2 regions of the Streptomyces sp. NPDC058001 genome follow, and region 2 is predicted to be linked to the other one. Evidence: predicted binding sites of a transcription regulator. Region 2 holds the regulator's gene; the other holds the start of a gene.
What was found. The regulator HrcA, encoded in region 2, represses chaperone genes, less so after heat shock. The targets are predictions, from matches to a motif close to TTNGCACTCNGNNNNNCNGAGTGCNAA.

Region 1 (14,623 bases), on a different contig from region 2:
CCGAGGACGAGCGCGAAGAGCTGATGGGCCGCGCCCGCAACCGGCTCGTCACGGCCTCGACGTCGAGCGCCGCGGCAGCTCCACATCACTGAAGGAACGTTTCTGCAAAAACCCTCCCCCAGGCGCGCACCCCCTACGCGTCGGCGGCCCGCGTCAGATGGTGGAGGGTGGCCGAGACTGCCGGGACCTGGGCCAGGTCCGGCAGCGTGAGCGCGACGATCTCGCGCCGCACGGCCGGTTCCACCGTCACGGTTCTGGCCCGCTTCGGCCGCACCGACTCCAGCGCGAGTTCGGGCAGAACGGCCACGCCGAGACCGGCGCCGACCAGGCCGATCACGGCCGGGTAGTCGTCGGTCGCGAAGTCGATCCGGGGCTCGAAGCCCGCGCTCGCACAGACCTCGACCAGTTGCCGCCGGCAGCGCGGGCAACCCGCGATCCACGGTTCCCCCGCCAGTTCCCCTATGCCCACAGAACCGGCCCTGGCCAGCGGATGCCCTTCGGGTACGAGACCCACGAGACGGTCGGCGAGCAGGGGGCGCACCACCAGATCGGACCAGTCGTCGGTGATCGAAGCGCCCTCGTACCGGAACGCGAGCGCGATGTCGCAGTCGCCCTCGCGGAGCATCTCGACCGAGCGCGGCGGCTCGGCCTCCACCAGCGAGACCCGGGTGCCGGGATGCGCGGCGCGCAGGGCCGCGAGCGCGGTGGGTACAAGGGTGGAGCTGCCGCTTGGGAAGGAGACCAGGCGGACCCGGCCCGCGCGCAGTCCGGCGATGGCGGCGACCTCCTCCTCGGCGGCCGTGAGCCCGGAAAGGATGCCCGCGGCATGCCGGACCAGGGCTTCTCCCGCCTGGGTCAGCCGGGTCTCGCGGCCCGCGCGGATCAGCAGCGGGGTTCCCGCGGAGGCTTCGAGCGCCTTCATCTGCTGGCTGACGGCGGGCTGGGTGCAGCCCAGCTCACGGGCCGCCGCCGAGAAGGAACCGGTGGCGGCGACGGCACGCAGGACACGGAGGTGTCGGGCCTCGATCACTCTTTGAGCATAAGCGAATCTTGGACAGTCCGGACAATATTGCGTCGACGCTTTGACCCTGTATCGCCTAGCGTGCCGTCATGAAGCTTCTGTCTGTGAGTCTCGGACGCCCCCGGTCCGCCCCGTACACCGATCAGCGGGACGGCATCACGGGCATCGACAAGCGGCCGGCCGACGGGCCTGTGCGGATCACGGCTCCGGGACCCAAGGGGATCGGCGCGAGCGGGGTCGCGGGCGACGCGGTGTGCGACACCCGCCACCACGGCGGGAACGACCAGGCGGTGTACGCGTTCGCGCGCGAGGACCTGGACGACTGGGAGCGCGAGTTGGGCCGGCCCCTGGCGAACGGCGCGTTCGGCGAGAACCTCACCACCTCGGGTGTCGATGTCACCGGCGCCCTGATCGGCGAGCGCTGGCGGATCGGCGCCGATGTGCTCCTGGAGGTCACCTCGTCCCGCATCCCGTGCCGTACGTTCGCCGGCGCCATCGGTGAGCGGGGCTGGGTGCGGCGGTTCACCGAGAAGGGCGTACCGGGCGCGTATCTGCGGGTGATCGAACCCGGCGAGATCCAGGCCGGCGACCCGGTCACGCTGGTGCACCGGCCCGCGCACGATGTGACGGTCGGCTTCCAGTTCCGCGCCGTGACCACCCGCCGTGAGCTGCTGCCCCGGCTCCTCGCGGCCGGTGACGCACTGCACCCCGAGTCGATCGAGCAGGCCAGGACATACATGGAGAAGTACGCCTCGTAGCACAACCGTTGGTGACCGTCCCGGGGACGGCTGAAGGATCACTAACCTTGGCGCATGACTACGGCTCTGATTACGGGATCCACCGCCGGTATCGGCGCCGCGTTCGCGCGCCGGCTCGCGGCCGACGGCCACGACCTCGTCCTCGTGGCACGCGACACCGAGCGGCTGCGTGACCAGGCCACCGAACTGCACGACCGGCACCGTGTGGAGGCCGAGGTACTGACGGCCGACCTGTCGACGGACGCCGGCATCGAGGCGGTCGCCACCCGCCTCACGGACCCCCGCCGTCCCGTCGACCTCCTGGTCAACAACGCGGGCTTCGGCAACAAGGGCCGCTATCTGGAAGTCCCCCTCGAAGATGAGCTGACCATGCTCAAGGTGCACTGCGAGGCGGTCCTGCGCCTGACGTCGGCGGCGACCGGGGCGATGCGGGAGCGGAGGCGCGGCAGCGTGATCAACCTCGCGTCGGTGGCGGCCTTCGTCCCACGCGGCACCTACGGCGCGTCAAAAGCGTGGGTCGTCCAGTTCACCCAGGGCGTGGCGAAAGACCTGGCCGGTACGGGCGTCCGTCTGATGGTCCTGTGCCCCGGCTTCGTCCGCACCGAATTCCACCAGCGCGCGGGCATGGGCACGGACAACATCCCCAAGTGGATGTGGCTCGACGCGGACAAGGTGGTCACAGCGGCCCTGTCAGACCTCACCCGAGGCAAAACCGTCTCCATCCCGGACCCGAGATACAAGGCCCTGATGGGAGTGGCAAAGGTGACCCCGAGATCACTACTGACCGGAGTCACCTCCAAAACGGGCCGCAAGTACGGCCCACAGTAGACAACCGACCCGCCCCTTCAAGGGGCGCGGGGAACTGCGCAACAAGCCACGGCGGACCGGCGGCCGAAAAACGAGCCCGACCACCCCTCATCAGGGGCGCGGGGAACTGCGCAACGAGCCCCGCAGGGGCGAGAAAAGCCGAGGTCCGGCTCCCCGGACAACAGGGGAACCGGACCTCGGTCAGGCCACACGCCTAGTGAGAGTGACCGTGGCCATGCCCCGCGGCGTCGGCCTCTTCCTCCGCCGGCTTCTCGACAACCAAGGTCTCAGTCGTCAACAGCAGCGAAGCGATGGAGGCGGCGTTCTCCAGCGCGGACCGAGTCACCTTGACCGGGTCGATGACACCGGCCTTGACCAGGTCCCCGTACTCCCCGGTCGCGGCGTTGTAGCCGTTGCCCTGCTCCAGCTCGGCGACCTTGGAGACGATGACGTAGCCCTCCAGGCCGGCGTTCTCGGCGATCCAGCGCAGCGGCTCGACGGCGGCGCGGCGGACGACGGCGACACCGGTGGCCTCGTCACCCACCTTGCCGAGGTTGCCGTCCAGCACCTTGACGGCGTGGACGAGCGCGGAGCCACCACCGGAGACGATGCCCTCCTCGACCGCGGCGCGGGTCGCGGAGATGGCGTCCTCCAGACGGTGCTTCTTCTCCTTCAGCTCCACCTCGGTGGCGGCGCCGACCTTGATCACGCACACGCCGCCGGCCAGCTTCGCGAGGCGCTCCTGGAGCTTCTCGCGGTCCCAGTCGGAGTCGGTGTTCTCGATCTCGGCCTTGATCTGGTTGATGCGACCGGCCACGTTGTCCGAGTTGCCGCCACCGTCGACGATGGTGGTGTCGTCCTTGGTGACCGTCACACGGCGGGCGGAGCCGAGCACGTCCAGGCCGACCTGGTCGAGCTTGAGGCCGACCTCCTCGGCGATGACCTCGCCACCGGTGAGGGCGGCCATGTCGCCGAGCATCGCCTTGCGGCGGTCGCCGAAGCCGGGGGCCTTCACCGCGACGGCGTTGAAGGTGCCGCGGATCTTGTTGACGACGAGCGTCGACAGGGCCTCGCCCTCGACGTCCTCGGCGATGATCAGCAGCGGCTTCGAGGAGTTCGTCTGAATGATCTTCTCAAGCAGCGGCAGAAGGTCCTGGATGGAGGAGATCTTGCCCTGGTGGATGAGGATGTACGGGTCCTCCAGGACGGCCTCCATGCGCTCCTGGTCCGTCACGAAGTACGGCGACAGGTAGCCCTTGTCGAAGGCCATGCCCTCGGTGAAGTCCAGCTCCAGACCGAAGGTGTTGGACTCTTCGACGGTGATGACACCGTCCTTGCCGACCTTGTCCATGGCCTCGCCGATCAGCTCGCCGACCTGCTGGTCCTGGGCGGAGAGCGCGGCGACGGCGGCGATGTCGGACTTGTCGTCGATCGGGCGGGCGGTGGCGAGGAGTTCGTCGGACACGGCCTTGACGGCGGCGTCGATGCCCTTCTTCAGGGCGGCCGGGGAAGCGCCCGCGGCGACGTTGCGCAGGCCCTCCTTGACCAGAGCCTGGGCGAGCACGGTGGCGGTGGTGGTGCCGTCACCCGCGATGTCGTTGGTCTTGGTCGCCACCTCCTTCACGAGCTGCGCGCCGAGGTTCTCGTACGGGTCGTCCAGCTCGACCTCGCGGGCGATGGTGACACCGTCGTTGGTGATGGTGGGTGCGCCGAACTTCTTGTCGATGACGACATTGCGGCCCTTGGGGCCGATCGTCACCTTGACCGTGTCGGCAAGCTTGTTGACGCCGCGCTCAAGGGCGCGACGGGCGTCCTCGTCGAACTTCAGAATCTTCGCCATGGGAGCGTTCCAGCCCTCTCGGGAACGGTGGTGAACGAACTACGCCCCGGACTCCCGGCTTCCTTGGGGTCGCGGGGGGCCAGGGGCGCAGCTCACATGCAAAAGTGGTGAATTACTTCTCGATGATCGCGAGCACGTCGCGGGCCGAGAGGACGAGGTACTCCTCGCCGTTGTACTTCACCTCGGTGCCGCCGTACTTGCTGTAGAGCACGACATCGCCGACGGTGACGTCGAGTTCGACGCGCTTGCCGTCCTCGATACGGCCCGGACCAGTGGCCAGGACAACGCCCTCCTGGGGCTTCTCCTTGGCCGTGTCCGGAATGACCAGGCCCGAAGCCGTGGTCTGCTCGGCGTCGAGCGGCTGGACCACAATGCGGTCCTCGAGCGGCTTGATGGCAACCTTGGAGCTGGCGGTCGTCACGATCCGACCTCCCCCTTCGGAGATCTCACGGGGTTAACTGTCTGAGGTGGCGACCAGGTCGATCCGTCGTCGCGGGTGCCGGACCTGCCCGTCGCTATTGGCACTCTCCAGTGGGGAGTGCCAGAGCCGAGACTATGACTGCGATTAGCACTCGGTCAAGCGGAGTGCCAACGCGCCACCCTCTCGGCTGGACCGCGACGTCCGAGCGGGGCCCCTACGGCGCTGCGCGCCCGCCTAGTCCGGGGCACCCGGTACTTGGGGCTGTGCCCACCCGTCCCGCCCTGCGGGACGCCTGCCCACAGCGGGTTCTGGCCTGCCGCCGGCCGCCAGCAGGTTCGTCGCCGCTCGCCGGTGCGGCTACAAGTAATCCTCCAAGCGGGCCACCGTGAGGCCGTCCGCGTGGATTCGGCGTAGTAGTGCCGGGGTCGTGTTCGCGTGGGACAGGAGGATGTCGCCCCGGTGGAGGGGCGTGCCGGGGGTGGGGGTGCGCCATAGGACGATCGCTGACGCTCCGCAGGACGCCGCTGCCCGTACCGTTTCCCCGTCGTACGCGTTGTGGGGTGGCCGGAACAAGCGGGGCCGTACGCCGAACCGTGCCAGCACCTTGTCCCGTTGCCCGCAGATCTCGGCCCGCTGTCCGGCGTACGGCATTCCCGGCAGGTACGGATGGTGCAGCGTGTGGTTCTGCACGGTCGCGCCCACCGCCCGCAACCGGGCGAACTGGGCGTATCCCGGGCCGACCACGCTCTCGGTGAGGAACAGGCTGACCGGCAGCCGTAGTTCCCGCACCATGTCCACGAACCGGGGTTCCTTCTCGGCGCCGTCGTCGAAGGTGAGGAAGACGACCTTGTCGGTGGTGCGGACCCGGTCGACCACGGGCGGCAGCGCTGCGGCATCCCCGGCGCCTCCGGCACCGGCAGCCCCCGTCCCCTTGCCACCGGCCCGTTTCGCACCCGGCGCCCCCGCCCCCGGCGGACGCGCGGGCGGACTCGGCGCCGGGGCCAGCGGCCCCGGCAGACCCCAGCGGCGGTACGTCTCGGCGCTCGGCCGCTTCGCGTGCGGCCCGACCTTCTGCGCGGCCTTGCGGCTGAGCCGTTCGATCGGGTCGACGGACTGCGCGCAGCCGCCGAGCAGCGCGGGCGCGAGTACCCCGGCCACCAGCACCCCGGCCAGCGACCGGCGTAGCTGCGCCCGGCGGGTCACAGATAGTCCTCCAGCTTCGCCACCGCGTACCCCTTGTCGGTGATCAGCTTCATGAACTGGCGGATGTCGTCCGGCATGGTGCCCTTCCAGTCGTTCTTGCCCCGGAAGTGGGTGAGGACGATGTCGCCGGGACGCAGTTTCTGGTCCCACTCGCGGTACTCCCAGTGGTCGACGAAGACCTCTTCGTTCCACAGCGGTACGGCCTTGATGCCGCAGGACTTGGCGGCGCGCAGCGTGTCCTGGTTGTAATTGCCGTACGGCGGCCGGAACACCTCGGGCCGCTTGCCGAACTCCTTGCGCATGACGTCCTGCATACCGCAGATCTCACGCTTCTGCTGGTCGTAGTCGAGGCCGGGCAGGTAAGGGTGCGTGAGGGTGTGGTTGTTGAGCGTGACGCCCTGGTCGCGCATCTTGCGGAAGTAGCCGTAGTCCTCCTTCGCCAGGTAGTTACTGAGGAAGGCGGTGTACGGGATCTTCAGGTCGTCCATCATCCGAAGCAGCGCCGGGTCCTTGTCGGCGCCGTCGTCGATGGTCAGGAAGACGATCTTGTCCTTGGTGGGGATCGTGGTGAAGACCGGCGGCAACTCGTCCTGGTCCTCGACCTCGAAGCCCGCGCGCGGGGTGATTTGCGGCTTCTTCGCGGGCGGCGGCGGCGCGGGCAGCGGGGTCTTGTCCAGGCCCCAGCGCTTGGCGGCGGCGGCGCGGGCCGTCTGCTCGGCGCGCTGCTTGGCGGCGGCCTCCTCCTTGGTCAGCGGGCGCTGCTGGCCGGACACGCCCTTGACCTTGTCCGCGCCCGCGGCCTCGCCGGCCTCGGTGTCACCGCAGCCCGAGGCGACAGCGGCGACGGCGACGGCGAGCAGGGCCGCGCAGACCACGCGGGTACGGGTACGGCTGCGCGCCCGTCCCGCCCCGACCGTAACTTGTTCCTTTTGTCCTACTAGTTGCATGGTGCCGCATCCTGTCAGCGCCCCTCCGCGGTGCGGCGGCGACACCGCCGCCCGGCGCCGACCATCCATCGACTGGCCCACAGCGGCCCGGTGCGCGGCCTGGTGAACAATGGGCCTGGTGAACGCCCCTGGTCAGCTCTCCCCGCTCGACGCCTTCGCCGCGCTGCTCACGGACGAGGGCCGCGCCCTCCTGGACGAGGTGCGGGACACCGACCCCGCCCAGGAGCTGGCCGTGGCGACCCGGCTGCGCCGCGACCATCCCGCGGGTCTGGTGTCGGCGGCGCTCGGTCAAGCGCGGCTGCGGCAGCGGGCGGTGGCCAAGTTCGGCGCCGGGGACGCGGGCCGGATGTTCTTCACACCGAACGGGGTCGAGCAGGCGACCCGGACCAGCGTGGCCACGTATCGCGCGCGGCGGATACGGGAGCAGGGGGTCCGGTCGGTCGCCGATCTGTGCTGCGGCATCGGCGGGGACGCGGTCGCCCTCGCACGGGCCGGGATCACCGTCCTCGCCGTCGACCGCGACCCGCTGACCTGCGCGGTGGCCCGAGCCAACGCCGGGGTGCTCGGGCTCGCCGACCTGATCGAGGTGCGCGAGGCCGATGTCACCGAGGTCGACACGGCGCCGTACGACGCGGTGTTCGTGGACCCGGCGCGGCGCGGCGGACGGGGCCGGGTCTTCGATCCGGAGGCGTACTCGCCGCCGCTGTCCTGGGCCGTGGAGGCCGCCCGGCGGGCGCCGCGTGCCGCGCTGAAGATCGCGCCGGGGGTGCCGCACGAGGCGATTCCCGACGGTGTCGAGACCGAGTGGATCTCGGACGGCGGTGACGTCAAGGAGGCGGTGCTGTGGTTCGGCACCGCCGGGCCCGACGCCCGCCGGGCCACCCTCCTGCCCGGCGGCGCCTCGCTCTTCTCGCCCCTCGCGACCCTGCCCCCCGATCCGGCGGTGCGCCCGGTGGGGCGGTATCTGTACGAGCCGGACGGTGCCGTCATCCGCGCGCATCTCGTGGCCGAGGTGGCCCGTGAGGTGTCCGGCGGCCTGCTGGACGAGACGATCGCGTACGTCACCTCCGACACCCTGCGCCCGACCCCGTACGCCACGGCCTACGAGATCACGGACCATCTGCCCTTCAACGTCAAGCGCCTCAAGGCCCTGCTGAGGCAGCGCGAGGTCGGCATCCTCACCGTGAAGAAACGCGGCTCACCGGTGGAACCGGAAGAGCTGCGCCGCAAGGTGAAACCCCAGGGCCCGCACGCCGCCACCGTCTTCCTGACCAGGGTCCACAACGCCCCGGCCATGCTCCTGGGCCACCCGGCGGCACGGTAGGAAAAGGGTCCCGAAGAAAGTTCCCGGAGAAAGTCCCGGAAAAATTCTCCGGACGTGTCGATCCCGGCGCCTCCCGTTCGACGCGTGCGTGAGAGGCGGAGAGAAGACTCCGCCCCCCAGCGAAGTGGAGAGGCTCATGCCGCGCTATCTGTCCATGATCCGGATCGACGAGAACAACGCGCCCGCCGAGGGGCCCAGCGAGGCCCTGATGGGGCGCATGGGTGAGCTGATCGAGGAGATGACCAAGGCCGGGGTCCTGCTGGACACCGCCGGTCTCACGCCGACCTCGGACGGTGTGCGGGTGCACTGGGAGGGCGGGAAGACATCCGTGACGGACGGCCCGTTCACCGAGAGCAAGGAGGTCATCGGCGGGTACGCGCTGCTCCAGGCCAAGGACAAGGCCGAGGCGGTCGAGTGGACCAAGCGGTTCCTCCAGGTGCACGAGCCGTTCTGGACGGTGACCTGCGAGGTGCGGGAGGTCGTGGAGGGCTGACCTCCCTCAGCCGGGCCGACGTCACCGGACCCGCGCCCGACTTGGCGGCTCGCGCGCGGGGGTGTCTGATGGTGGGCCGTGAGCACCCCACCCACGGCCGCCACCACCCATGCCGTCGAGACGGTCTTCCGGATCGAGTCGCCGCGCATCATCGCGGGCGTCGCCCGGATCGTGCGGGACGTCGGCATCGCGGAGGAACTGGCGCAGGACGCCCTGGTCGCCGCGTTGGAGCAGTGGCCGGGATCGGGTGTCCCGGACAACCCGGGCGCCTGGCTCATGGCCACGGCCAAGCGGCGCGCGATCGATCTCGTACGCCGCCGGGAGACGTACGCGCGCAAGCTCGCCGAGGTCGGCCGCGACCTGGAGAGCGCGCCGCACGCCCCCGACCCGGGTGACCTGGTCGACGATCCGGACGCCATCGACGACGACCTGCTGCGGCTCGTGTTCACGGCCTGCCATCCCGTGCTGTCCGCCGAGGCCAGGACCACGCTGACGCTACGGCTGCTCGGCGGTCTGACCACCGCCGAGATCGCCCGCGCCTATCTGACGGCCGAGGCGACCGTCGCCCAGCGCATCGTCCGCGCCAAACGCACCCTCGCCACCAAGGGGGTGCCCTTCGAGGTACCGACAGGACCGGAGCGGGACGCCCGGCTGGGATCGGTCCTCGACGTCATCTACCTGATCTTCAACGAGGGGTACGCGGCGACGGCCGGCGACGACTGGCTGCGGCCCGCGCTCTGCGAGGACGCGCTGCGCCTCGCCCGGGTCCTCGCGGGACTGATGCCGAAGGAGCCCGAGGTGCACGGGCTCGCCGCGCTCCTGGAGATCCAGTCCGCGCGGGCCGCCGCCCGCACCGGACCCGACGGCGAGCCGGTACTCCTCGCCAACCAGAACCGGTCCCGGTGGAACCAGCTGCTGATCCGGCGCGGATACGAGGCGCTGACCCGCGCGGAGGCCGTGACCGGCGAGGGAGTGCCGGGGCCGTACGTCCTCCAGGCCGCCATCGCCGCGTGTCATGTGCGGGCGGTGCGGTACGAGGACACCGACTGGGGGCAGATCGCCACGCTGTACGCGGTACTGGCCCTGCGGGCACCCTCACCGGTCGTGGAGCTGAACCGTGCGGTCGCCGTCTCCATGGCACAGGGCCCCGAGGCCGGACTCGCCCTGGTCGACGCCCTCGCCACCGAACCGGCCCTGAAGGACTACCACTTGCTGCCGAGCGTACGGGCCGACCTGCTGGCACGGCTGGGACGTACGGAGGAGGCGCGTGCGGAACTGGAACGGGCGATCGCACTCGCACGCAACGAACCCGAACGGGCGCTTCTGCGCGCGCGGTTGACCAGCCTCTAGCCCCGGCGGTGCTGCCGCCTACTCCACCCCCGCCGACTCGAAGCGCCAGCGGTGCACCGGGCGCCGGATCATCGCCTCGTCCGGTTCCGGGAACTCCGGGAGTTCGGCCTCGTACGGGGCGTGCCACCAGGTGATGGTCAGGACTCGGTCACCCGGGGCCGTGAAGGTCTCGCGGCGGACCGGTTCGGCGGCCAACCGTTGCTCCCGTACCCAGGCGAGGAGTTCGGCGCCCCGGCCCGGTGCCGCCGCGGCCTCCCACATCAGTGCGACCGTCATGAGTACAGGTTGTCCTTCGCCACCTCGTGCACATGGTCGTGGTCGTGCGTGTGACCGCGGCCGGGTACGTGCGGGTCCGTCACCGGGAGCGACGAGTCCGCCGACAGGTCCCAGTCGGACGGCGCCCGGCCCCGCGCGACCATCTCGGCGCCGAGCGCGGCGACCATCGCGCCGTTGTCCGTGCACAGCTTGGGCCGGGGCACCCGCAGCCGGATCCCGGCCGCCTCGCACCGCTCCGCGGCCAGCGCCCGCAGCCGTGAGTTCGCCGCGACGCCGCCGCCGATCATCAGATGGTCCACGCCCTCGTCCTTGCAGGCGCGGACCGCCTTGCGGGTCAGCACGTCGACCACGGCCTCCTGGAAGGACGCGGAGACGTCCCGTACCGGCACGTCCTCGCCGGCGGCACGCTTCGCCTCGATCCAGCGCGCCACGGACGTCTTCAGGCCGGAGAAGGAGAAGTCGTACGGGGCGTCACGCGGCCCGGTGAGACCGCGCGGGAAGGTGATGGCGGTCGGGTCACCCTCGCGCGCGTACCGGTCGATGACGGGACCGCCGGGGAAGCCCAGGTTCAGTACGCGGGCGATCTTGTCGAACGCCTCGCCCGCCGCGTCGTCGATGGTCGCGCCCAGCGGCCGGACGTCCGAGGTGATGTCGGTGGACAGCAGCAGCGACGAGTGCCCGCCGCTCACCAAAAGCGCCATCGTCGGCTCGGGCAGGGCGCCGTGTTCGAGCTGGTCGACGCAGATGTGCGAGGCGAGGTGGTTGACGCCGTACAGCGGCTTCCCGAGCGCGTACGCGTACGCCTTTGCCGCCGACACGCCCACCAGGAGCGCGCCCGCGAGTCCGGGACCCGCCGTCACGGAGATGCCGTCCAGGTCGGACGCGGCGACCCCGGCGTCCTTCAGGGCGCGCTCGATGGTCGGCACCATCGCCTCCAGATGCGCGCGCGACGCGACCTCCGGTACGACACCGCCGAAGCGGGCGTGTTCGTCGACGCTGGAGGCGATCGCGTCAGCGAGGAGCGTGGTGCCGCGCACGATGCCGACACCGGTCTCGTCGCAGGAGGTCTCGATGCCGAGGACGAGCGGTTCGTCAGCCATGGGTCGCGGTTCCTTGTACGTCGGTGCCGGACGCCGTGGTCAGGCGCATGACCAGGGCGTCCACATTGCCGGGCTGGTAGTAGCCGCGCCGGAAGCCGATGGGTTCGAAGCCGAAGCGTTCGTAGAGCCGCTGGGCGCGCGTGTTGTCGACACGCACCTCCAGCATCACCTCGGCGCACTCGAAGGCCGTGGCGTACTTCAGCAGATCCGTGAGCAGCAGCGACCCGAGCCCGGTGCCCCAGTGCTCCTGGGCGACGGCGATGGTCTGGACGTCCCCCACGGCGGCGGGCCCGTCCTCGGTGCCGGTCCCGGCGGCGGCGAAGCCCGCGTATCCGACGAGCCGGTCACCGGACTCGGCGACGACATAGTGGCGCGTGGCGCCCGCCCCGCGCGCGTGGGCCAGCTCGGACCAGAACATGCCGCGGGACCAGGCGTCGTCGGGGAACAGGACGCGTTCCAGTGCGAGTACCGGGTCGATGTCCCACCAGCGCATCTCGCGCAGTACGACGGTCACTTCGGGGTGACCACCTTGTAGTTCTTGGGTACCTGCGCGTCCGGGCGGCGCAGATAGAGCGGGCGCGGCGGCGGCAGGTCGTCCCCGGCGCGCAGCCGCTCGGCGGCGAGTGAGGCGAGCGCGGCGGCCGACACATGCTCGGGCCCGCGCGCGTCCGGGAAGGTGTCCGGGTACAGCAGCGCGCCCGCGCCGACCGCGGGCAGCCCCGCGACCTCGGCCGCGATGTCGGCGGGCCGGTCGACGGCCGGCCCCGACACGCGGGTGCGGGCGTCCGCGTACCGCGCCCAGTAGACCTCCTTGCGGCGCGCGTCGGTCGCGACGACGAACGGTCCGTCAAGACCGTCCGGGCCGTCGAGCCCTGCCGCGTACGCGAGCGCGTCGAGCGTGCACAGGCCGTGCACCGGCACGCCCAGGGCGAGCCCGAAGGTGTCGGCGGTCATCAGCCCGACCCGCAGCCCGGTGTACGGACCGGGGCCCGTACCGACGACGACGGCGGTGACCGAGGACAGTTTCAGCCCGGCGTCGGCGAGCACCTGGTCGACGGCCGGAAGGAGGAGTTCCCCGTGTCGGCGGGCGTCCACCTGATTCGACGCGGCGACGACGGACGCACCGTCGTGCAGGGCGACGGTGACGGCGGGAGTGGCGGTATCCAGAGCGAGCAACAACACACAAACAGCCTACGGCTCCGGCGGCGGGGGCACGGCCGCCCCGGGATGCTCCGTACTGGCTGCTACCGTCGGCGCTGACGGGCAGCAGGTGCGGTACGGGAACGGTTCGAGAGGTGGGCGCGGTGGCAAGGAGCAGCTCGGGATTCGTGGCCGTGCTCACCGCGGCGGCACTCGCCGCGGTCGCCTTCCTCGCCTATCAGGCGTCGGCCCAGGTGCCGCACAATCTCGGCAAACCGAACGCCGGCAAGTCGCCGTCGGCGACCGCGTCCCGGCCGGCCAAGGACAAGAAGAACCCGAAGGCGCTGCCCGCCCAGTCCGGCGTCGGCGAGCGGGTCGTGTACGCGCTGGACAACGACCGGGTGTGGCTGGTCGGCGGGAACGGCAAGGTCCGGCGCACCTTCGAGGTCCAGCCGAGCACGGTCGACCCACCGGCCGGCACCTACAGCGTCACCTCGCGCTCGGGCTCCGGCGCCGGGTCCGACGGCACGCCGATCGAGCACGTGGTGCGGTTCGCGTCGGTCAACGGGATCGCGATCGGGTTCAGCGCGGCGGTCGACGGCTCGACGCCGAAGCCGGACCCGGACAAGAAGACGGGCGGCGTCCGCCAGACCCGTGAGAACGGCGACGCGATGTGGGAGTTCGCGGGCATCGGCGTGAAGATCGTCGTGATCCCGTAAGCACGCGTATGGCCACGCGTACGCGTCCGTAAGTCATCCGCGATTCATGCCGTAGGTCATCCGTAAGTCATGCGTACGGATGACCTCACCGGCCGTGCGGCTGGGCGGTTACGCGGCTTCGGGGTGCTCCTGCGGGCTCTCCCGGCGCTCGGCCGCCTCTTCCCGCTCCGGCGCCGGTTCGGGCTCGGGGCGTCGCGCCGGGGGCGTCGACACCTCTTTCGCGGCGGCACAGGACGCCAGCAGCTCGCTCATCGCCACGCCGGACGGCGCGGTGTGTTCTGTGGCCGACATGGGCGCCTCCTGGAGCTGAGGGGGCAGACCTGGTTAGGTAGACCTAACCCAGGTACCGGTCTCCATGTGACCACGCCCGACCGCCGCAATGCAAGAATTTGCCGACGCCTTGTCGGAACGTTCGGGTGAACGGACCAACCGCGAGGGCTCAGCCGGCGAGTGCGCCCAGGTCACCGGCGGTCCACCGGGTGCCGAACCCCTTGAGGGTGACCTCGCGCACCTCGTCCACCGTGTCCGCCATGTCCGCTGTATCGGCCGCAGCGCCCGTGCCGCCGACGGTCCGCCCGATAACGACGTGCAGCCGGTCGTCCGACAGGTCCTCGACCTTGCCGTCGCCCCACTCGACCACGATCACGGACTCGGGCAGCGACACATCGAGGTCGAGGTCCTCCATCTCGTCGAGCCCGCCGCCCAGCCGGTACGCGTCCACGTGCACCAGGGGCGGCCCGTCGCCGAGCGGGGGGTGTACGCGCGCGATGACGAAGGTCGGCGAGGTGACGGCACCGCGTACGTTCAGGCCCTCGCCGATGCCCCGGGTCAGCGTGGTCTTGCCCGCGCCCAGCTCACCGGTGAGCATCACCAGGTCACCGGGGCGCAGCACCTTCGCGAGCCGGCGGCCGAGCGCGCTCATCCGCTCCGGCGAGTCGACGGTGAGCCGCACGGACTCGGGGACGGCGACGGGGGCCGCGAGGGCGTCAGGGGCGGCGGGGTCAGCCGCCGGGTGTGCTGGACGTTCCATAACCGCCCACGGTAGCCCCCGCCGGGACCGCGCCGACGCGCGTCAGCAGGTCCGCGAGCCGGTCCGTGACCACCTCGGGGTGCTCCAGCATCACCAGATGCCCGCCGTCCGGTACGAGGACCAGCTCGGCGTCCGGCAGCAGATCCGCGATCGCCTCGCTGTGTTCACTCGGCGTGACGAGGTCCTTGTCCCCG
Region 2 (14,623 bases):
ATCTCGCGGACCTCGCCGGTGGCGCGCTCCACGAACAGGACCCGGCCGTCGTGCGAGGCGACGGCGGCGCGGCTGCCGTCCGGTGCCATCGCGAGGGCCAGGACCCGGCCGAGCTGTCCGGCCGCGAGACGGCGCGGGGTTGCGCCGGGGGCGATGCCGGTGGCGGGGGCGAATTCGAGGGCGTCGTCACCCTCGGCGTCGGTGACCCAGACGACGTGTTCCTCGCCGTCGGCGCGGAAGGTGCGGGGCAGCCGGGCGCGGACACCGGGTTCGGCGGCCAGGGCGCGGGCGGGGCCTTCGCGGTGGGTGATCCAGTGGACGGCGCCGCGTACGGCGAGGGCGCTGCCGCGGCCGGTGTGGTCGGGCGCCGCGGCGCCGAACCAGCGGGCGGCGTTGACGGGGTGCGGCTGGAGGTCGGTGCGCTGTCCGCCGAGCCGGATGTCGAGGCGCCGGGCGCCGGTCCCGGGGGTGCCGTCGAGCGTTTCGGGGCCGTCGAGGGTGTCGACGATCCAGAGTTCACCGGCGGACGCGTACACGACGCGGGTGCCGTCGGTGGCGGCGTGGCGCGCGTAGAAGCCGTCGGTGGCGGTGTGCCGGCGCAGGTCGGAGCCGTCGGCGAGTGACGAGTACAGGGCGCCGACGCCTTCGTGGTCGGAGAGGAACGCGACGCGCTCGCCGACCCACATCGGGTACTCGATGTTCCCGTCGAGCCCTTCGTGCAGCCGGACGAACTCGCCTGAGCCTTCCCGGTCGATCCAGAGCTTGCCCGCGGTGCCGCCCCGGTACCGCTTCCACCAGGCGGCCTCGCGTCCCATCGGCGCGGAGAGCAGCACGACCTGACCGCCGGGGCCGTACGCGACGTCACCGACCGGTCCGTACGGGAGGGTGTCGGCGGGGCCGCCGTCGAGGGGGACGGCGCGGGCCCAGGAGCGGCGCAGCGACGCCTGGCCCACGGTGCTGATGGCGAGGGCGCGGCCTTCGGGGGTCCAGCCGCGCACGGAGGTGCGGTCGCTGCCCCAGTGGGTGAGCCGCCGGGACGGGCCGCCGTCGACGGGCGCGATGTGCACCTCGGGGACGCCGTCGCGGGTGGACGACCAGGCGACGGTGGTGCCGTCCGGGGAGATCCGGGGGTGGTTCACGGGCATGTTGTCGGCGCTGACCCGCCATGCGCGTGAGCCGTCGAGGGGCGCGATCCACACGTCGTCCTCGGCCGTGAAGGCGACCAACTCACCGTGAACATGGGGAAACCGGAAGTACGCAGACTGAGTCACCTGATCACCCTAGGCAGCGACACCGCCTGTGAACAGTGGTTCCGGTGAGTTGCCGGGTCACGCGCGCGGGGGTCGTATACGGGACCCGGGTACGGGATCCGGTACGGGTTCCGTACGGGATCCGGGTGCGGTCAGCCGCGCAGCAGCAGCCACTCCTGCAACTCGACGAGATTGCCCTCGGGGTCCTTGAGATGGGCGACGCGCATCCGGTCGGTCATGGCGGAAGGGCCCTGGAGCAGGGTGGCGCCGCGTTCCGTGACGCGCTCGCAGTAGGCGTCCAGGTCCTCCACGCGCAGGACGACGAGGGAGCGGTGTCCGACGGCGGTCCCGGCGAGTTCGCCGAGCAACTCGGCCATCATCGCCCGGTCCTGGAGCGCGATCCCCGCCGAGCCGGTGTGCGGGCTGAACTTCTCGTACGGTCCGTCGACCGCGCCCGACTGCGGCTTGAGGCCGAGCACGTCGGCGTAGAAGCGGTAGCAGGCGGCGAAGTCGGAGACGAGCAGCCTCACCTGGGCGAGTTCCAACGGGGCCTCCTCGGAAGGCAGTTCAGGACCGGCCGTTCAGAACCGGCTTTCAGCAGCGATGGTTCACGACCGGTGGTTCAGGACCAGCGGCCGGTGCGGCCGAGCAGCAGGGCACCGGCGGCGGTCCCGGCGGTCGACGTACGCAGCACGCTACGCCCCAGTCGGTACGCTTTTGCCCCGGCGCCGGTGAACTGGTCCAGTTCCTCGGGCGCGATGCCGCCCTCGGGGCCGACGACGAGCACGATCTCGCCGCTCGTGGGGAGTTCGGCGGTGGCCAGGGGCTCGCTCGGGTAGTCCCGGTCCTCGTGCAGGACGGCCGCGAGATCGGCGCGGGCGAGCAGGGCGGTGACCTGTTTGGTGGTCATCGGCTCCGCGATGTCCGGGAACCGGACGCGGCGGGCCTGTTTTCCGGACTCGCGTGCCGTGGCGCGCCACTTACCGAGCGCCTTGACGCCCCTCTCGCCCCGCCACTGGGTGACACAGCGGGCGGCGGACCACGGCACGATCGCGTCGACGCCGGTCTCGGTCATGGTCTCGACGGCGAGTTCCCCGCGGTCGCCCTTGGGCAGCGCCTGGACGACGGTGATCCGGGGGGTCTCCTCGGGTTCCTCGGCGATCGAGTCCATGTGGACGACAAGCCGGTCCTTGCCCTCGGCGGCGACCACGACACACTCCGCCCAGCGCCCGTGCCCGTCGGTCAGGACGACGTCCTCGCCGGGCCGCAGCCGCTTCACGGACACGGCGTGCCGCCCTTCGGCGCCATCCAGGACATAGCGCCCGGCGGGACCCGCGTCGAAGTGTCCGACGACGAAGACGGGAGCGGTCACGAAGCCCTCCGCAGCACCAACGCGTCGCCCGCGGCCTCCAGTTCGGCGGTGAGCACCTCGACGAGTTCCCCGGCGGGCAGTTCACGGGCGAGGCGGTGGCCCTGCCCGGCCCAGAGCGCCATGCCCTGCGGATCCCCGGCCTTCGCGGCGGCCTTCCGCAGTCCGGCGGTGAGGTGGTGGATCTGCGGGTAGGCAGCGGGCGCGTACGGGCCGTGCTCGCGCAGGAAGCGGTTGACGAGGGCGCGCGCGGGGCGGCCCGAGAAGGCGCGGGTGAGCCGGGTGCGGTTGAACAGCGGGTCCGTGAGGGCCTGCTTGTGCAGGACGTGGGCGCCCGACTCGGGGGTGATCAGGAAGGCGGTGCCGAGCTGGGCGGCGTCGGCGCCCGCCGCGAGGACGGAGGCGATCTGGGAGCCGCGCATCAGCCCGCCGGCCGCGATGATCGGAAGCTGCGCGGTCTCGCGGATCTGTGACACGAGGGTCAGCAGTCCGAGCCCGGCGCCGTCGTTCTCGACGTTGTCGCGGTGGGTGCCCTGGTGGCCGCCCGCCTCGATGCCCTGCGCGATCACACCGTCCGCGCCGACCCACTGCACGGTCTGCGCCTCCTCGGGCGTGGTGGCCGTGACGAGAGTGAGGGTGCCGACCCGCTTGAGGGATTCCACCACCTCGCGGGTGGGGCAGCCGAAGTGGAAGGAGACGACCGGGACCGGATCGTCCACCAGGATCGCCAGCTTGGCCACATAGCCGTCGTCGAGTCCGACGTCCGGGTCGCCGAGCCGGGTCTCGTACCAGGCGGCCTCGCCGGCGAGCTGGTGACGGTAGACGACGATGGCCGCCGGGTCGGCGTGGTCGGGCTGGGGCAGGAACAGATTGACACCGAAGGGGCGCCCGGTGAGGCCGCGCACCTGCTTGATCTCCTCGTACATCCCGTCGGCGGTCTTGTAACCGGCGGCGAGAAATCCGAGCCCGCCCGCGTCGGAGACGGCCGCCGCGAGCTGGGGCCGGGAAACGCCGCCCGCCATGGGCGCCTGCACGATCGGGCGTGGGAAGAGATCGGTCAGTGCGGAGGACATGACGGCATGTTGTCACGTCCCCCGCACAAGTCCGAATCCAGCCGTCCGGCTGGCATATTCCGCTGGCGGTATGGCTTTACCGGCGGTAAGCCGACACCCATTTCGACCGAAAGTCAGCCGTACGTCAGCGGCCGTTGAACGCGTCCTTCAGGCGGGAGAAGAGCCCCTGCTGTCCTGGCTGAAACTGACCGATCGGGCGCTCCTCACCGCGCAGCACGGCCAGCTCCCGAAGGACCCGCTCCTGTTCCGGATCGAGCTTCGACGGGGTCTGCACCTCGACATGCACGATGAGGTCACCGCGCCCGCCGCCCCGCAGATGGGTCACCCCGCGCCCGTGCTTGGGGATGGACTGCCCGGACTGGGTGCCCGGTCTGATGTCGACCTCTTCGAGGCCGTCCAGGGTCTCCAGGGGCACCTTGGTGCCCAGCGCGGCGGCCGTCATCGGGAGGGTCACCGTGCAGTGCAGATCGTCGCCGCGCCGCTGGAACACGGAGTGCGGCAGCTCGTGGATCTCGACATAGAGATCACCGGCGGGGCCGCCGCCGGGGCCGACCTCGCCCTCGCCCGCGAGCTGGATCCGGGTGCCGTTGTCGACGCCCGCCGGGATCTTCACCGTCAGCGTGCGGCGCGAGCGGACCCGGCCGTCACCGGCGCACTCCGGGCACGGGGTGGGCACCACGGTGCCGAAGCCCTGGCACTGGGGGCACGGCCGCGATGTCATGACCTGGCCGAGGAACGACCGGGTCACCTGGGAGACCTCGCCACGCCCGCGGCACATGTCGCAGGTCTGCGCGCTGGTGCCGGGGGCCGCGCCCTCGCCGCTGCACGTGGTGCAGACGATGGCCGTGTCGACCTGGATGTCCTTGGTGGTCCCGAAGGCCGCCTCGTCCAGCTCGACCTCCAGCCGGATCATCGCGTCCTGGCCGCGCCGGGTGCGCGAGCGGGGGCCGCGCTGGGACGCCGTACCGAAGAAGGCGTCCATGATGTCCGAGAAGTTGCCGAAGCCACCGGCCCCGAAACCGCCCGCGCCGCCGCCCGCCTGCGAGAGCGGGTCACCGCCGAGGTCGTAGACCTGCTTCTTCTGCGGGTCCGACAACACCTCATAGGCGGCGTTGATCTCCTTGAACCGCTCCTGGGTCTTCGGATCGGGGTTCACGTCCGGATGCAGCTCGCGCGCGAGCCTCCGGAACGCCTTCTTGATCTCGTCCTGGGAAGCGTCGCGGCGCACGCCGAGTACGGCGTAATAGTCCGTGGCCACTTACGACTCCGCCAGGATCTGTCCGACGTAACGTGCCACTGCGCGTACTGCTCCCATCGTTCCCGGGTAGTCCATGCGGGTCGGGCCGACCACGCCGAGCTTGGCCACTGCCTCGCCGCCCGAACCGTAGCCCACCGACACGACGGACGTGGAGTTGAGTCCCTCATGCGCGTTCTCATGACCGATCCGTACGGTCATGCCCGAATCCTCGGCACCGCCCAGGAGCTTGAGAAGCACGACCTGCTCCTCAAGGGCCTCCAGAACGGGCCGGATCACCAGAGGGAAGTCGTGCCCGAAGCGGGTCAGATTGGCGGTGCCGCCGATCATCAGCCGCTCCTCGGTCTCCTCGACCAGCGTCTCCAGCAGAGTGGAGAGCACGGTCGAGACGATGCCGCGGTCCTCCGCCTCGAAGGCGTCGGGCAGATCCTGCACCAACTGCGGCACATCTGTGAAACGGCGGCCCGCGACCCTGCTGTTCAGCCGGGCCCGCAGATCGGCGAGCGACGCCTCACCGAAGGGCGCCGGACAGTCCACCATCCGCTGCTCGACCCGGCCGGTGTCGGTGATCAGTACGAGCATCACCCGGGCCGGGGCCAGCGAGAGCAGCTCGACATGGCGCACCGTCGAGCGGGTCAGCGAGGGGTACTGCACGACGGCGACCTGCCGGGTGAGCTGCGCGAGCAGCCGCACGGTCCGGCCCACCACGTCGTCCAGGTCGACGGCGCCGTCGAGGAAGTTCTGGATGGCGCGGCGCTCGGGCGCCGTCATCGGCTTCACGCCGGCGAGCTTGTCGACGAACAGGCGATACCCCTTGTCCGTGGGGATCCGCCCGGCGCTGGTGTGCGGCTGGGCGATGTACCCCTCGTCCTCCAAGGCCGCCATGTCGTTGCGCACGGTCGCCGGTGAGACGCCGAGGCTGTGCCGTTCGGTCAGCGCCTTGGAACCCACGGGCTCCTCGGTGCCGACATAGTCCTGGACGATGGCGCGCAGCACTTCGAGCCTGCGTTCACTGAGCATCGCGCGCACCTCCAGCTTCATGTGTTCCCTGCCCCGGTCCGGCACATGCCCGGCCCCTCTGGCACTCAGGGCAGCCGAGTGCCAACATTCCCTGAGCCAGTGTACGGCCGGTGGGTACGCCGGTAGCAAGGCCGGGCCCTGCCTATGTCGTACGGGGACGGCCGGTGGGCTTAGCGTCGAGCTATGGGTATCGCTGCGGGTATCGCTTGGGAAGAGCCGGGGTGGGAGCGGGTGGCCCCCGGTGTCGGCCGACGGCGGCTTCCGGCCTGGGACTGCACGGCGGGGCTGGTCGCCGGGGACGAGGGCGCGCTGCTGATCGACACCGGCGCGACGGTACGCGAGGGGGCGGGGCTGCGCCGGGACACCGGAGTACTCCTGGGCACGGACCGCCGGGTCACCCACGTGGCACTGACCCATCCCCACTTCGACCATGTCCTGGGCACATCGGCGTTCGCGGGTGTGGAGGTGTACGGGGCGCTGGGCATGGGCGAACTCTTCACACGCGGCGCCGACGAGCTGCGTACGGACGCGGTACGGCACGGGGTCGAGCCCCGGGCCGCGGCGGAGGCCGTCGACCTGCTCGTCCGCCCCCGGCACGAGGTCCCCGACGAGTGGGGGGTCGATCTGGGCGGCGGGGTGCGGGCGCTCCTGGTGAATCTGGGCGCCGCGCACTCGGGCCACGATCTGGCGGTCGTGGTCCCCGGTTCTCCCCCGGTCGTGTTCTGCGGCGACCTGGTCGAGGAGTCCGGGTGGCCGCAGACGGGCCGGGACTCGGTCCCGGCCCGCTGGCCCGCCGCCCTGGACCGTCTCCTGGAGCTGGGCGGCGAGGACGCGCGGTACGTCCCCGGGCATGGTTCTGTCGTGAATGCGGAGTTCGTCAGGGCCCAACGCGAGCGGCTGGCCAGGAGATTCGGCGTGTCGTGAGCCACGCCCGGCCCCTTCTTCCTATCGTCGGGCGAATGCGCCCGTACTCGGCGGACCTGACTCCGCCCTGGAAGAAGAAGCAGCCCGTACCCGAGGTACCGGCCGAGCCGGGGCTCGTGGTCGAGGAGCCGGAGACCGGGTTCTGCGGTGCGGTGATCCGGTGCGAGGCGGGGACGGTCACGCTGGAGGACCGGTTCGGCAAGCACCGGGTCTTTCCGCTGGAGCCGCGCGGGTTCCTTCTGGAGGGCCGGGTGGTGACCCTGGTCCGGACGGCCACGGGTGCGCCGGTGCGGCCGACCCGTACCGCGTCCGGTTCGGTGGCGGTGCCCGGGGCGCGGGCGCGGGTGGCCCGTGCCGGGCGGATCTACGTCGAAGGCCGGCACGACGCGGAACTCGTCGAGAAGGTGTGGGGCGACGACCTCCGGATCGAGGGCGTGGTGGTCGAGTACCTGGAGGGCGTGGACGACCTCCCGGCGATCGTCGCGGAATTCGCGCCAGGCCCGGACGCCCGCCTCGGCGTCCTGGTCGACCACCTCGTGCCCGGCAGCAAGGAGTCCCGTATCGCCGCGGAGGTCGCCGACGAGTTCGCCCTGGTGGTGGGCCACCCGTACATCGACATCTGGCAGGCCGTGAAGCCGGCGGCCCTCGGCATTTCGGAGTGGCCCCGGGTTCCCCGGGGCCAGGACTGGAAAACGGGGGTGTGCCGGGCGCTGCGCTGGCCTGACAACACGGGGGCGGCGTGGCAGCGGATTCTGGGGTCGGTACGGAGTTACCGGGACCTGGAGCCGGAACTTTTGGGGTCGGTGGAACGGCTTATTGACCATGTGACGGTGCCGTAATCATTTGACCCGTGTTTGCGCAGTTCCCCGCGCCCCTGATCTGGGGTGGCCGGCGCCGGGCCTCGACTGCGCGTTGTACGTGGCCGGTCGCGCAGTTCCCCGCGCCCCTTACGGGGGTGAGTGGCCGGCGACGGATTTCGACTGCGGGTCGAGCGTGGCTGGGTGCGCAGTTCCCCGCGCCCCTGAGGGTGCGGGGCTGGCGGGAACTCACGACCGGCACTCGAAGACCGGCGCCGGCCAATCAGCCCCGATAGGGGCGCGGGGAACTGCGCAACGAGCCGCGCAGGGCCCGCAGCCGACAACCGGCCTCAAGCACCCCGCAGGGGGGCGCGGGGAACTGCGCGACGAGCGACGCACGACCCGCACCCGACAACCCGCCCGGCCGGGGGCTAGTCGACCAGGTTTCTTACCACCGCGTCTGCCAGGAGCCGGCCCCGTAGCGTCAGGGTGGCTCTGCCCTGTTCGTACGGTTCAGGTTGTAGGAGGCCGTCTTTGAGGGCCTGGTGGGAGGCCGTGAGGCCCTTTGGTTTGAGGAGGGAGAGCGGGCAGCCGTCTTGGAGGCGGAGTTCGAGCAGGATGCGCTCCACCCGCCGGTCCTCCTCCGACAGGATCTCGCGGCCGGCGCCGGGTGAGCGGCCCGCCGCCAGGGCGCCCGCGTACGCGCCGGGGTGCTTGACGTTCCACCAGCGGACGCCGCCGACATGGCTGTGCGCGCCGGGGCCCGCGCCCCACCAGTCGGCGCCGCGCCAGTACAACTCGTTGTGCAGACAGCGGCCCGCGTCGGTCGTGGCCCAGTTCGACACCTCGTACCACTCGAAACCGGCCGTCTTGAGCGTCTCGTCCGCGATGAGGTACCGGTCGGCGTGGACGTCGTCGTCGGTCATCGGGACCTCACCGCGCCGGATACGCCGGGCGAGCTGGGTGCCTTCCTCGACGATGAGCGCGTACGCGGAGACGTGGTCGGGTCCCGCTCCGATCGCGGCGTCGAGCGAGGCCCGCCAGTCGTCGTCGGACTCGCCGGGGGTGCCGTAGATGAGGTCGAGATTGACGTGCTCGAACCCGGCGGCACGGGCCTCGGCGACACAGGCTTCGGGGCGGCCGGGGGTGTGGGTGCGGTCGAGAACCTTGAGCACGTGCTGCCGGGCGCTCTGCATGCCGAACGAGATCCGGTTGAACCCGCCCGCCCGAAGCGCGGCAAGGTAGGCCGGGTCGACGGATTCCGGGTTCGCCTCGGTGGTGACCTCGGCGTCGTCGGCGAGACCGAACTCGTCGCGGACGGCGGCGAGCATCCGGACCAGGTCGTCGGCGGCGAGCAGGGTCGGGGTACCGCCGCCCACGAACACGGTCCGGACGGGGCGGGGGTCGTCGCCCAGGACCTTGCGGGCGAGGCGGATCTCGTCCACGAGGGTGTCGGCGTAGTTGTCGCGCGACGCGAGGACACCGCCGGTGGAGCGGAGTTCGGTGGCGGTGTAGGTGTTGAAGTCGCAGTAACCGCAACGGGTGGCGCAGTACGGCACGTGGACATAGAAACCGAGGGGGCGAGCGGGAGCACCGAGCAGAGCGGAGGACGGAAGACCGCCATCCTCAGGCACAGCCTCCCCCTCAGGAAGCACAGAGGGCATACCCCCATTGTCCCCCGCCCCAACGACCACACCCCACCCCTGTGAGCGATCGCACCACCGAGGTCAGCGCCGCTGAGGCGAACGCGGCCGAACACCACCCGGCCACCGTCACCGCAGACGAACCCCGCCCCGCCACTGCGGACGACCGCGCCACCGGGCTGACGCATCCGGACACCACACCGCCACCGCCGCTGTCGCGGAAGATCCCGCCACCGGCCGCCGCAGGCAGTCACATCGCTGTGGCGAACGCAGCCGGACACTACGTGCCACCGCGCAGGCGAACCCCGCACCGCCGCTGACGCGGACAATTCCGCCGCCAGCCGCCGCAGGCACGCTAGGCGAACGCGGCGGGCACCGCACGGAGCCGCCTGTCGCCGCAAGCGGCTCCGCACTGCCACGGCACGGGCAGTCGCGCCACCCGCTGGCGCAGCGGGACACCCACCGCCACCGGCCGCCGCAGGCAATCACGCCGCTAGGCGAACGCCCCGCGCACCGCACCGCCGCCCGCCGCCGCAGGCGGCTCCGCGCCGCCACCGCGCGGGCAAGCGCGCTACTCGCCGCCGTCGCTGTGGGCAATCGTGCCGCAGGGCGATGGGGGTCCCCCCTGGACGGAGCTTGTCGGAGTCCTTGGGGGAGGGTGGGCACAGCGGCGGCACCCAAGTACTGGTCACTCCTCAGGTACCCGGAACCCAGGAATTCGGGTCAGCCCGCCGCAAGGCGTATAGCACTGTTGCCCCCCACCCCGCCCCACTTCCCTCACTCCGTGCGCACGCTCGCGCCCGGTCTGTCACTCTGTTGCGATGCGACGCGAGAGCGCGGTCCGGGCGGTGATTCCGCCGAGCCGTCGGCGGCGGTCGACGCCGCGCGTGGCCCGGACCTATCTGCCCGGAAACCCCCAGTCCCCGGGGGCCGCCCGCCGGTTCGTCCGTACGGCGCTGACCAACTGGACGGAACCGGTCGTCCTGGACCGACTGGTGGACGACGCGGTGCTGCTCGTCAGCGAGCTGGTCACCAACGCGGTCGTGCACGCCGGTACGGACGTCGGGCTGCTGTGCCGTCTGGAGGAGACGCCGGACGACGGAACGGCCCTGGTCGTCGAGATCTCCGACCACCATCCCGCGCGGCCGATACGCGGTGGCCTGGCGCCCGGCGGCCAGGAGACCCCCGAGTTCGGGCACGGGCTCCAGCTCGTCTCCGGTCTCGCCGCCGCCTGGGGCATCACGTACCGCCCGGGTACGAAGACGGTGTGGGCGCGACTGCCGGTGGACGCCCGGGAGAGGGCTCTTCCCGTGGTCACGGGACCCACGATCGGCGACTACGGCGAGGTCCTCGGGCCCCTGGCGGACCCCGAGGACCAGGACTGGGTCAACCGGGGCGCCCTCACCTTCCTCGCCGAGGCGTCCGATCTGCTCGCCGGGCAGCTGGACGAGGATCATGTCGCCGCGCTCGCCGGGCAGCTCCTGGTACCCCGGCTCGCCGACTGGTGCGCGGTCTGGCTCACCGACGAGGCCGACCGCCTCGGATCAGGCGGCACCGACGGTACGTCCACCGGGCCCCGCCCGGCCCGGGTGTGGCACGGCAGCGAGAACCGGATCGAGGAACTCCGCCAGGCCCTGGAGCAGGCCCCTCCGGTGCTGCCCAGCGATCCGGACCGGTCGGGTCCGGTGCCCGTGCCCTGGCCGGAGGCGGCCCTGGGCAGCGGTGATCCGGCGGGGGCCGCGCTGGCGTTCCGGCTGACCGCCGGGGGCCGGCCGCTCGGCACGCTGATGATCGGGCGGGCCGGGCTGCTCCGGTTCCCAGACGAGGTCACCGGCCTGGTCGAGGACTTCGGCCGCCGGGTCGCGCTCGCCATCGGGGCGGCCCGCCAGTACACGCGCCAGGCCACCATCAGCCGCGTGCTGCAACGGGGGCTGCTGCCCAGCGCCGTCGCTGAGATCCCCGGGATGCGCAGCGCCCTCGTCTACGAGCCACGGGAGGCGGGCGGACCCGGGGGCGACTTCTACGACGTGTTCCCGGCCGGGGACGGGCGCTGGTGCTTCGCACTCGGCGACGTCCAGGGCAAGGGGCCCGAGGCGGCCGTCGTGATCGGCCTCGCCCGGCCCTGGCTGCGGTTGCTCGCCCGCGAGGGGTACCAGGTCGGCGAGGTGCTCGACCGGTTGAACCAGTTACTGCTCGATGACGCGACCGAGGCTGCCGACGCGGCGGCACGGGCGCTGGCCGCGGCGGGCGGGCCCTCGGTGCCGCCCGAGGGGACGATGCCCCGGTTCCTGTCGGTGCTCTACGGGGAGCTGGTGCCGGTCGAGGGCGGGGTGCGGTGCACCCTCGCCTCCGCCGGGCATCCGTTACCGCTGGTACTCGGGACCGACGGGGTGGTGCGGGCGGCGGCGAAACCGCAGGTGCTGTTGGGCGTCGTGGAGGAAGCCGCGTACCGGACGGAAACGTTCGAGCTGCGGTCGGGCGAAACGTTGCTCTGTGTCACGGACGGCGTGACGGAACGGCGGGCCGGGCAGCGGCAGTTCGACGACGGCGACGGGCTCGCCGTCGCCCTCGCCGGGTGCGCGGGCCTCACCGCTCCGCTCGTAGCGGAACGTATCCGCACCCTGGTCCACGCCTTCGCCCCCGACCCGCCGGAGGACGACCTCGCCCTGCTGGTCCTCCAGACCGTCTGACCGGTCGCCCTCCGCCAAGTCCCCGTACGGCGGGATCAGACCTCGCGAGTCCCCGCGTACATCTCATCGATCAGATGCTGGTACTCCCGCTCCACGAACGGGCGCTTCAGCTTGAGGCTCGGGGTGAGTTCGCCGTGCTCGACATCGAGGTCACGCGGCAGGAGCTGGAACTTCTTGATGGTCTGCCAGCGCTGGAGCCCCGCGTTCAGCTCCTGCACATAGCCGTCCACGAGGGCGACCGTCTCGGGCGCCGCGACGACCTCCGCGTACGACTTGCCGCCGAGGCCGTTCTCCTTGGCCCAGCCGAGGATCGACGGCTCGTCCAGGGCGATGAGCGCGGTGCAGAAGTTCCGGTCGGCGCCGTGCACCAGGATGTTCGACACGTACGGGCACACGGCCTTGAACTGCCCCTCGACCTCGGCCGGCGCCACGTACTTGCCGCCCGACGTCTTGATCAGGTCCTTCTTGCGGTCCGTGATCCGCAGATAGCCGTCCGGGGACAGCTCGCCGATGTCGCCCGTGTGCAGCCAGCCGTCGGACTCCAGGACCTCGGCGGTCTTCTCGGGCAGCCCGTGGTAGCCCTCCATGATGCCGGGGCCGCGCAGCAGCACCTCGCCGTCCTCCGCGATCCTGACCTCGGTACCGGGCAGCGGCTTGCCGACGGTGCCCGTGCGGTACGCCTCGCCCGGGTTCACGAACGACGCCGCCGACGACTCCGTGAGGCCGTATCCCTCCAGGATGTGCACCCCGGCACCGGCGAAGAAGTAGCCGATGTCGGGTGCGAGCGCGGCCGAGCCGGAGACACAGGCCCGCAGCCGGCCGCCGAACGCCTCGCGCAGCTTGGAGTAGACGAGCGCGTCGGCGACCTTGTGCTTGGCGGAGAGCCCGAACGGCGCGTTGGCCTGGCCCGTGCGGCGGAAGTTGTCCTGGGTGGTCCTCGCGTACTCGCGGGCGACCCCGGCGGCCCACAGGAAGATCTTGTACTTGGCGCCGCCCCCGGCCCGCGCCTTGGCGGCGACGCCGTTGTAGACCTTCTCGAAGATGCGGGGCACGGCCGCCATGTAGGTGGGCTGCACGACCGGCAGATTCTCGATGATCTTGTCGATACGGCCGTCCACGGCGGTGACATGGCCGACCTCGATCTGGCCCGACGTCAGCACCTTGCCGAACACATGGGCGAGCGGCAGCCAGAGGTACTGCACATCGTCGGGGCCGACCAGACCGGTCGCCGCGATGGCCTTGGCCATGTACGACCAGTTGTCGTGCGGCAGCCGGACGCCCTTGGGACGGCCCGTGGTGCCGGAGGTGTAGATCAGGGTGGCGAGCTGATCGGAGGTGATCGCGGAGACCCGCGCCTTGATCACGTCCGGGTTCTTCTCCAGATGGGCGGCGCCCCGCTTCTCCAGCTCGGCGAGCGTGAGCACCCACCCCTCGGGGTCGGCCGCCTCGGGCTCGTACCCCGCCGGATCGATGATCACCACATGGGCGAGATCAGGCAGGTCGGCGCGGCGCTCACGGGCCTTGGCGAGCTGCGCCGCGTCCTCGGCGATCAGCACCTTGCTGTCCGAGTCGGCGACGATGAACGCGGACTCCTCGGCGTTCGTCTGCGGATACACGGTGGTCGTCGCGGCGCCCGCGCACAGGATTCCGAGGTCGACGAGGATCCACTCGACCCGCGTCGAGGAGGACAGCGCGACCCGTTCCTCGGGCCGTACGCCCAGCTCGATCAGCCCGGCCGCGATCGCGAAGACCCGCTCGGCGGCCTGTCCCCAGCTCAGCGACTTCCACTCGTCGGGGCCCGCGCCGGGGGCCGCGGGCACGGGATACCGGTACGCCTCGGCGTCCGGTGTGGCGGAAACCCGCTCCAGGAAGAGGTTCGCCACCGACGGCGGCCGGTTCTCGATCAGGGTCTGTGTGTCGCTCACGACATCCTCCGGGCCCCGACAGCGCGTGCTGCTCGCGGCTGGCTCCGACTGCTGGCGGCTGGCTGGTTGCGGCTGTTGTTTAACTCACGAGTAACCATGGAGCAGAGATCAGAGTAAAGGCCAGTCGCCCGGCACGTAAGGGGCAGCGGACTGTCACTTTCCTCCAGCGCGCAGTGACGGGATGAACGAGGCGGGGCGGGCCCGCGGCGCTCCCTGGCACCGCGATCCCGCCCCGCTCCGACCGGCCGTGTGGGACCGGGACTACTTCTTGCCCTTGGCGCCGCCGCTGTCGTCACTCGACAGGACGGCGATGAACGCCTCCTGGGGAACCTCCACGGAACCCACCATCTTCATCCGCTTCTTGCCCTCCTTCTGCTTCTCCAGGAGCTTCCGCTTACGGGAGATGTCACCGCCGTAGCACTTGGCGAGGACGTCCTTGCGGATGGCGCGGATGGTCTCGCGCGCGATGACCCGGGAGCCGATCGCGGCCTGGACGGGCACCTCGAAGCTCTGCCGGGGGATGAGTTCCCGCAGCTTCGCGACGAGCCGGACCCCGTAGGCGTACGCCTGGTCCCGGTGGGTGATCGCCGAAAACGCGTCGACCTTGTCACCGTGCAGCAGGATGTCGACCTTGACGAGCTGCGAGGTCTGCTCACCCGTGGGCTCGTAGTCCAGTG

Region 1: the regulator HrcA is predicted to act here: its motif matches at 4,992-5,018, upstream of groES (co-chaperone GroES).

Annotation. Positions count from the first base shown of each region.
Region 1 covers NZ_JBHVQT010000001.1:257,314-271,936, reverse strand. Annotated here, with positions in the region: gene ACFVT5_RS01355 (WhiB family transcriptional regulator) at 1-92, shown strand, start outside; gene ACFVT5_RS01350 (LysR family transcriptional regulator) at 134-1,030, opposite strand; gene ACFVT5_RS01345 (MOSC domain-containing protein) at 1,111-1,779, shown strand; gene ACFVT5_RS01340 (SDR family NAD(P)-dependent oxidoreductase) at 1,834-2,607, shown strand; gene groL (chaperonin GroEL) at 2,801-4,426, opposite strand; gene groES (co-chaperone GroES) at 4,539-4,847, opposite strand; gene ACFVT5_RS01325 (polysaccharide deacetylase family protein) at 5,205-6,050, opposite strand; gene ACFVT5_RS01320 (polysaccharide deacetylase family protein) at 6,047-6,997, opposite strand; gene ACFVT5_RS01315 (methyltransferase domain-containing protein) at 7,107-8,321, shown strand; gene ACFVT5_RS01310 (YciI family protein) at 8,458-8,814, shown strand; gene ACFVT5_RS01305 (RNA polymerase sigma factor) at 8,893-10,164, shown strand; gene ACFVT5_RS01300 (hypothetical protein) at 10,183-10,440, opposite strand; gene tsaD (tRNA (adenosine(37)-N6)-threonylcarbamoyltransferase complex transferase subunit TsaD) at 10,437-11,540, opposite strand; gene rimI (ribosomal protein S18-alanine N-acetyltransferase) at 11,533-12,033, opposite strand; gene tsaB (tRNA (adenosine(37)-N6)-threonylcarbamoyltransferase complex dimerization subunit type 1 TsaB) at 12,051-12,722, opposite strand; gene ACFVT5_RS01280 (hypothetical protein) at 12,845-13,399, shown strand; gene ACFVT5_RS01275 (hypothetical protein) at 13,508-13,690, opposite strand; gene tsaE (tRNA (adenosine(37)-N6)-threonylcarbamoyltransferase complex ATPase subunit type 1 TsaE) at 13,839-14,429, opposite strand; gene ACFVT5_RS01265 (alpha/beta fold hydrolase) at 14,401-14,623, opposite strand, start outside.
Region 2 covers NZ_JBHVQT010000002.1:498,524-513,146, reverse strand. Annotated here, with positions in the region: gene ACFVT5_RS05695 (S41 family peptidase) at 1-1,271, opposite strand, end outside; gene ACFVT5_RS05690 (VOC family protein) at 1,403-1,795, opposite strand; gene ACFVT5_RS05685 (16S rRNA (uracil(1498)-N(3))-methyltransferase) at 1,873-2,622, opposite strand; gene ACFVT5_RS05680 (nitronate monooxygenase) at 2,619-3,692, opposite strand; gene dnaJ (molecular chaperone DnaJ) at 3,817-4,950, opposite strand; gene hrcA (heat-inducible transcriptional repressor HrcA) at 4,951-5,967, opposite strand; gene ACFVT5_RS05665 (MBL fold metallo-hydrolase) at 6,151-6,891, shown strand; gene ACFVT5_RS05660 (DUF3097 domain-containing protein) at 6,927-7,730, shown strand; gene hemW (radical SAM family heme chaperone HemW) at 8,120-9,352, opposite strand; gene ACFVT5_RS05650 (hypothetical protein) at 9,394-9,651, shown strand; gene ACFVT5_RS05645 (SpoIIE family protein phosphatase) at 10,153-12,021, shown strand; gene ACFVT5_RS05640 (AMP-dependent synthetase/ligase) at 12,057-13,946, opposite strand; gene lepA (translation elongation factor 4) at 14,208-14,623, opposite strand, start outside.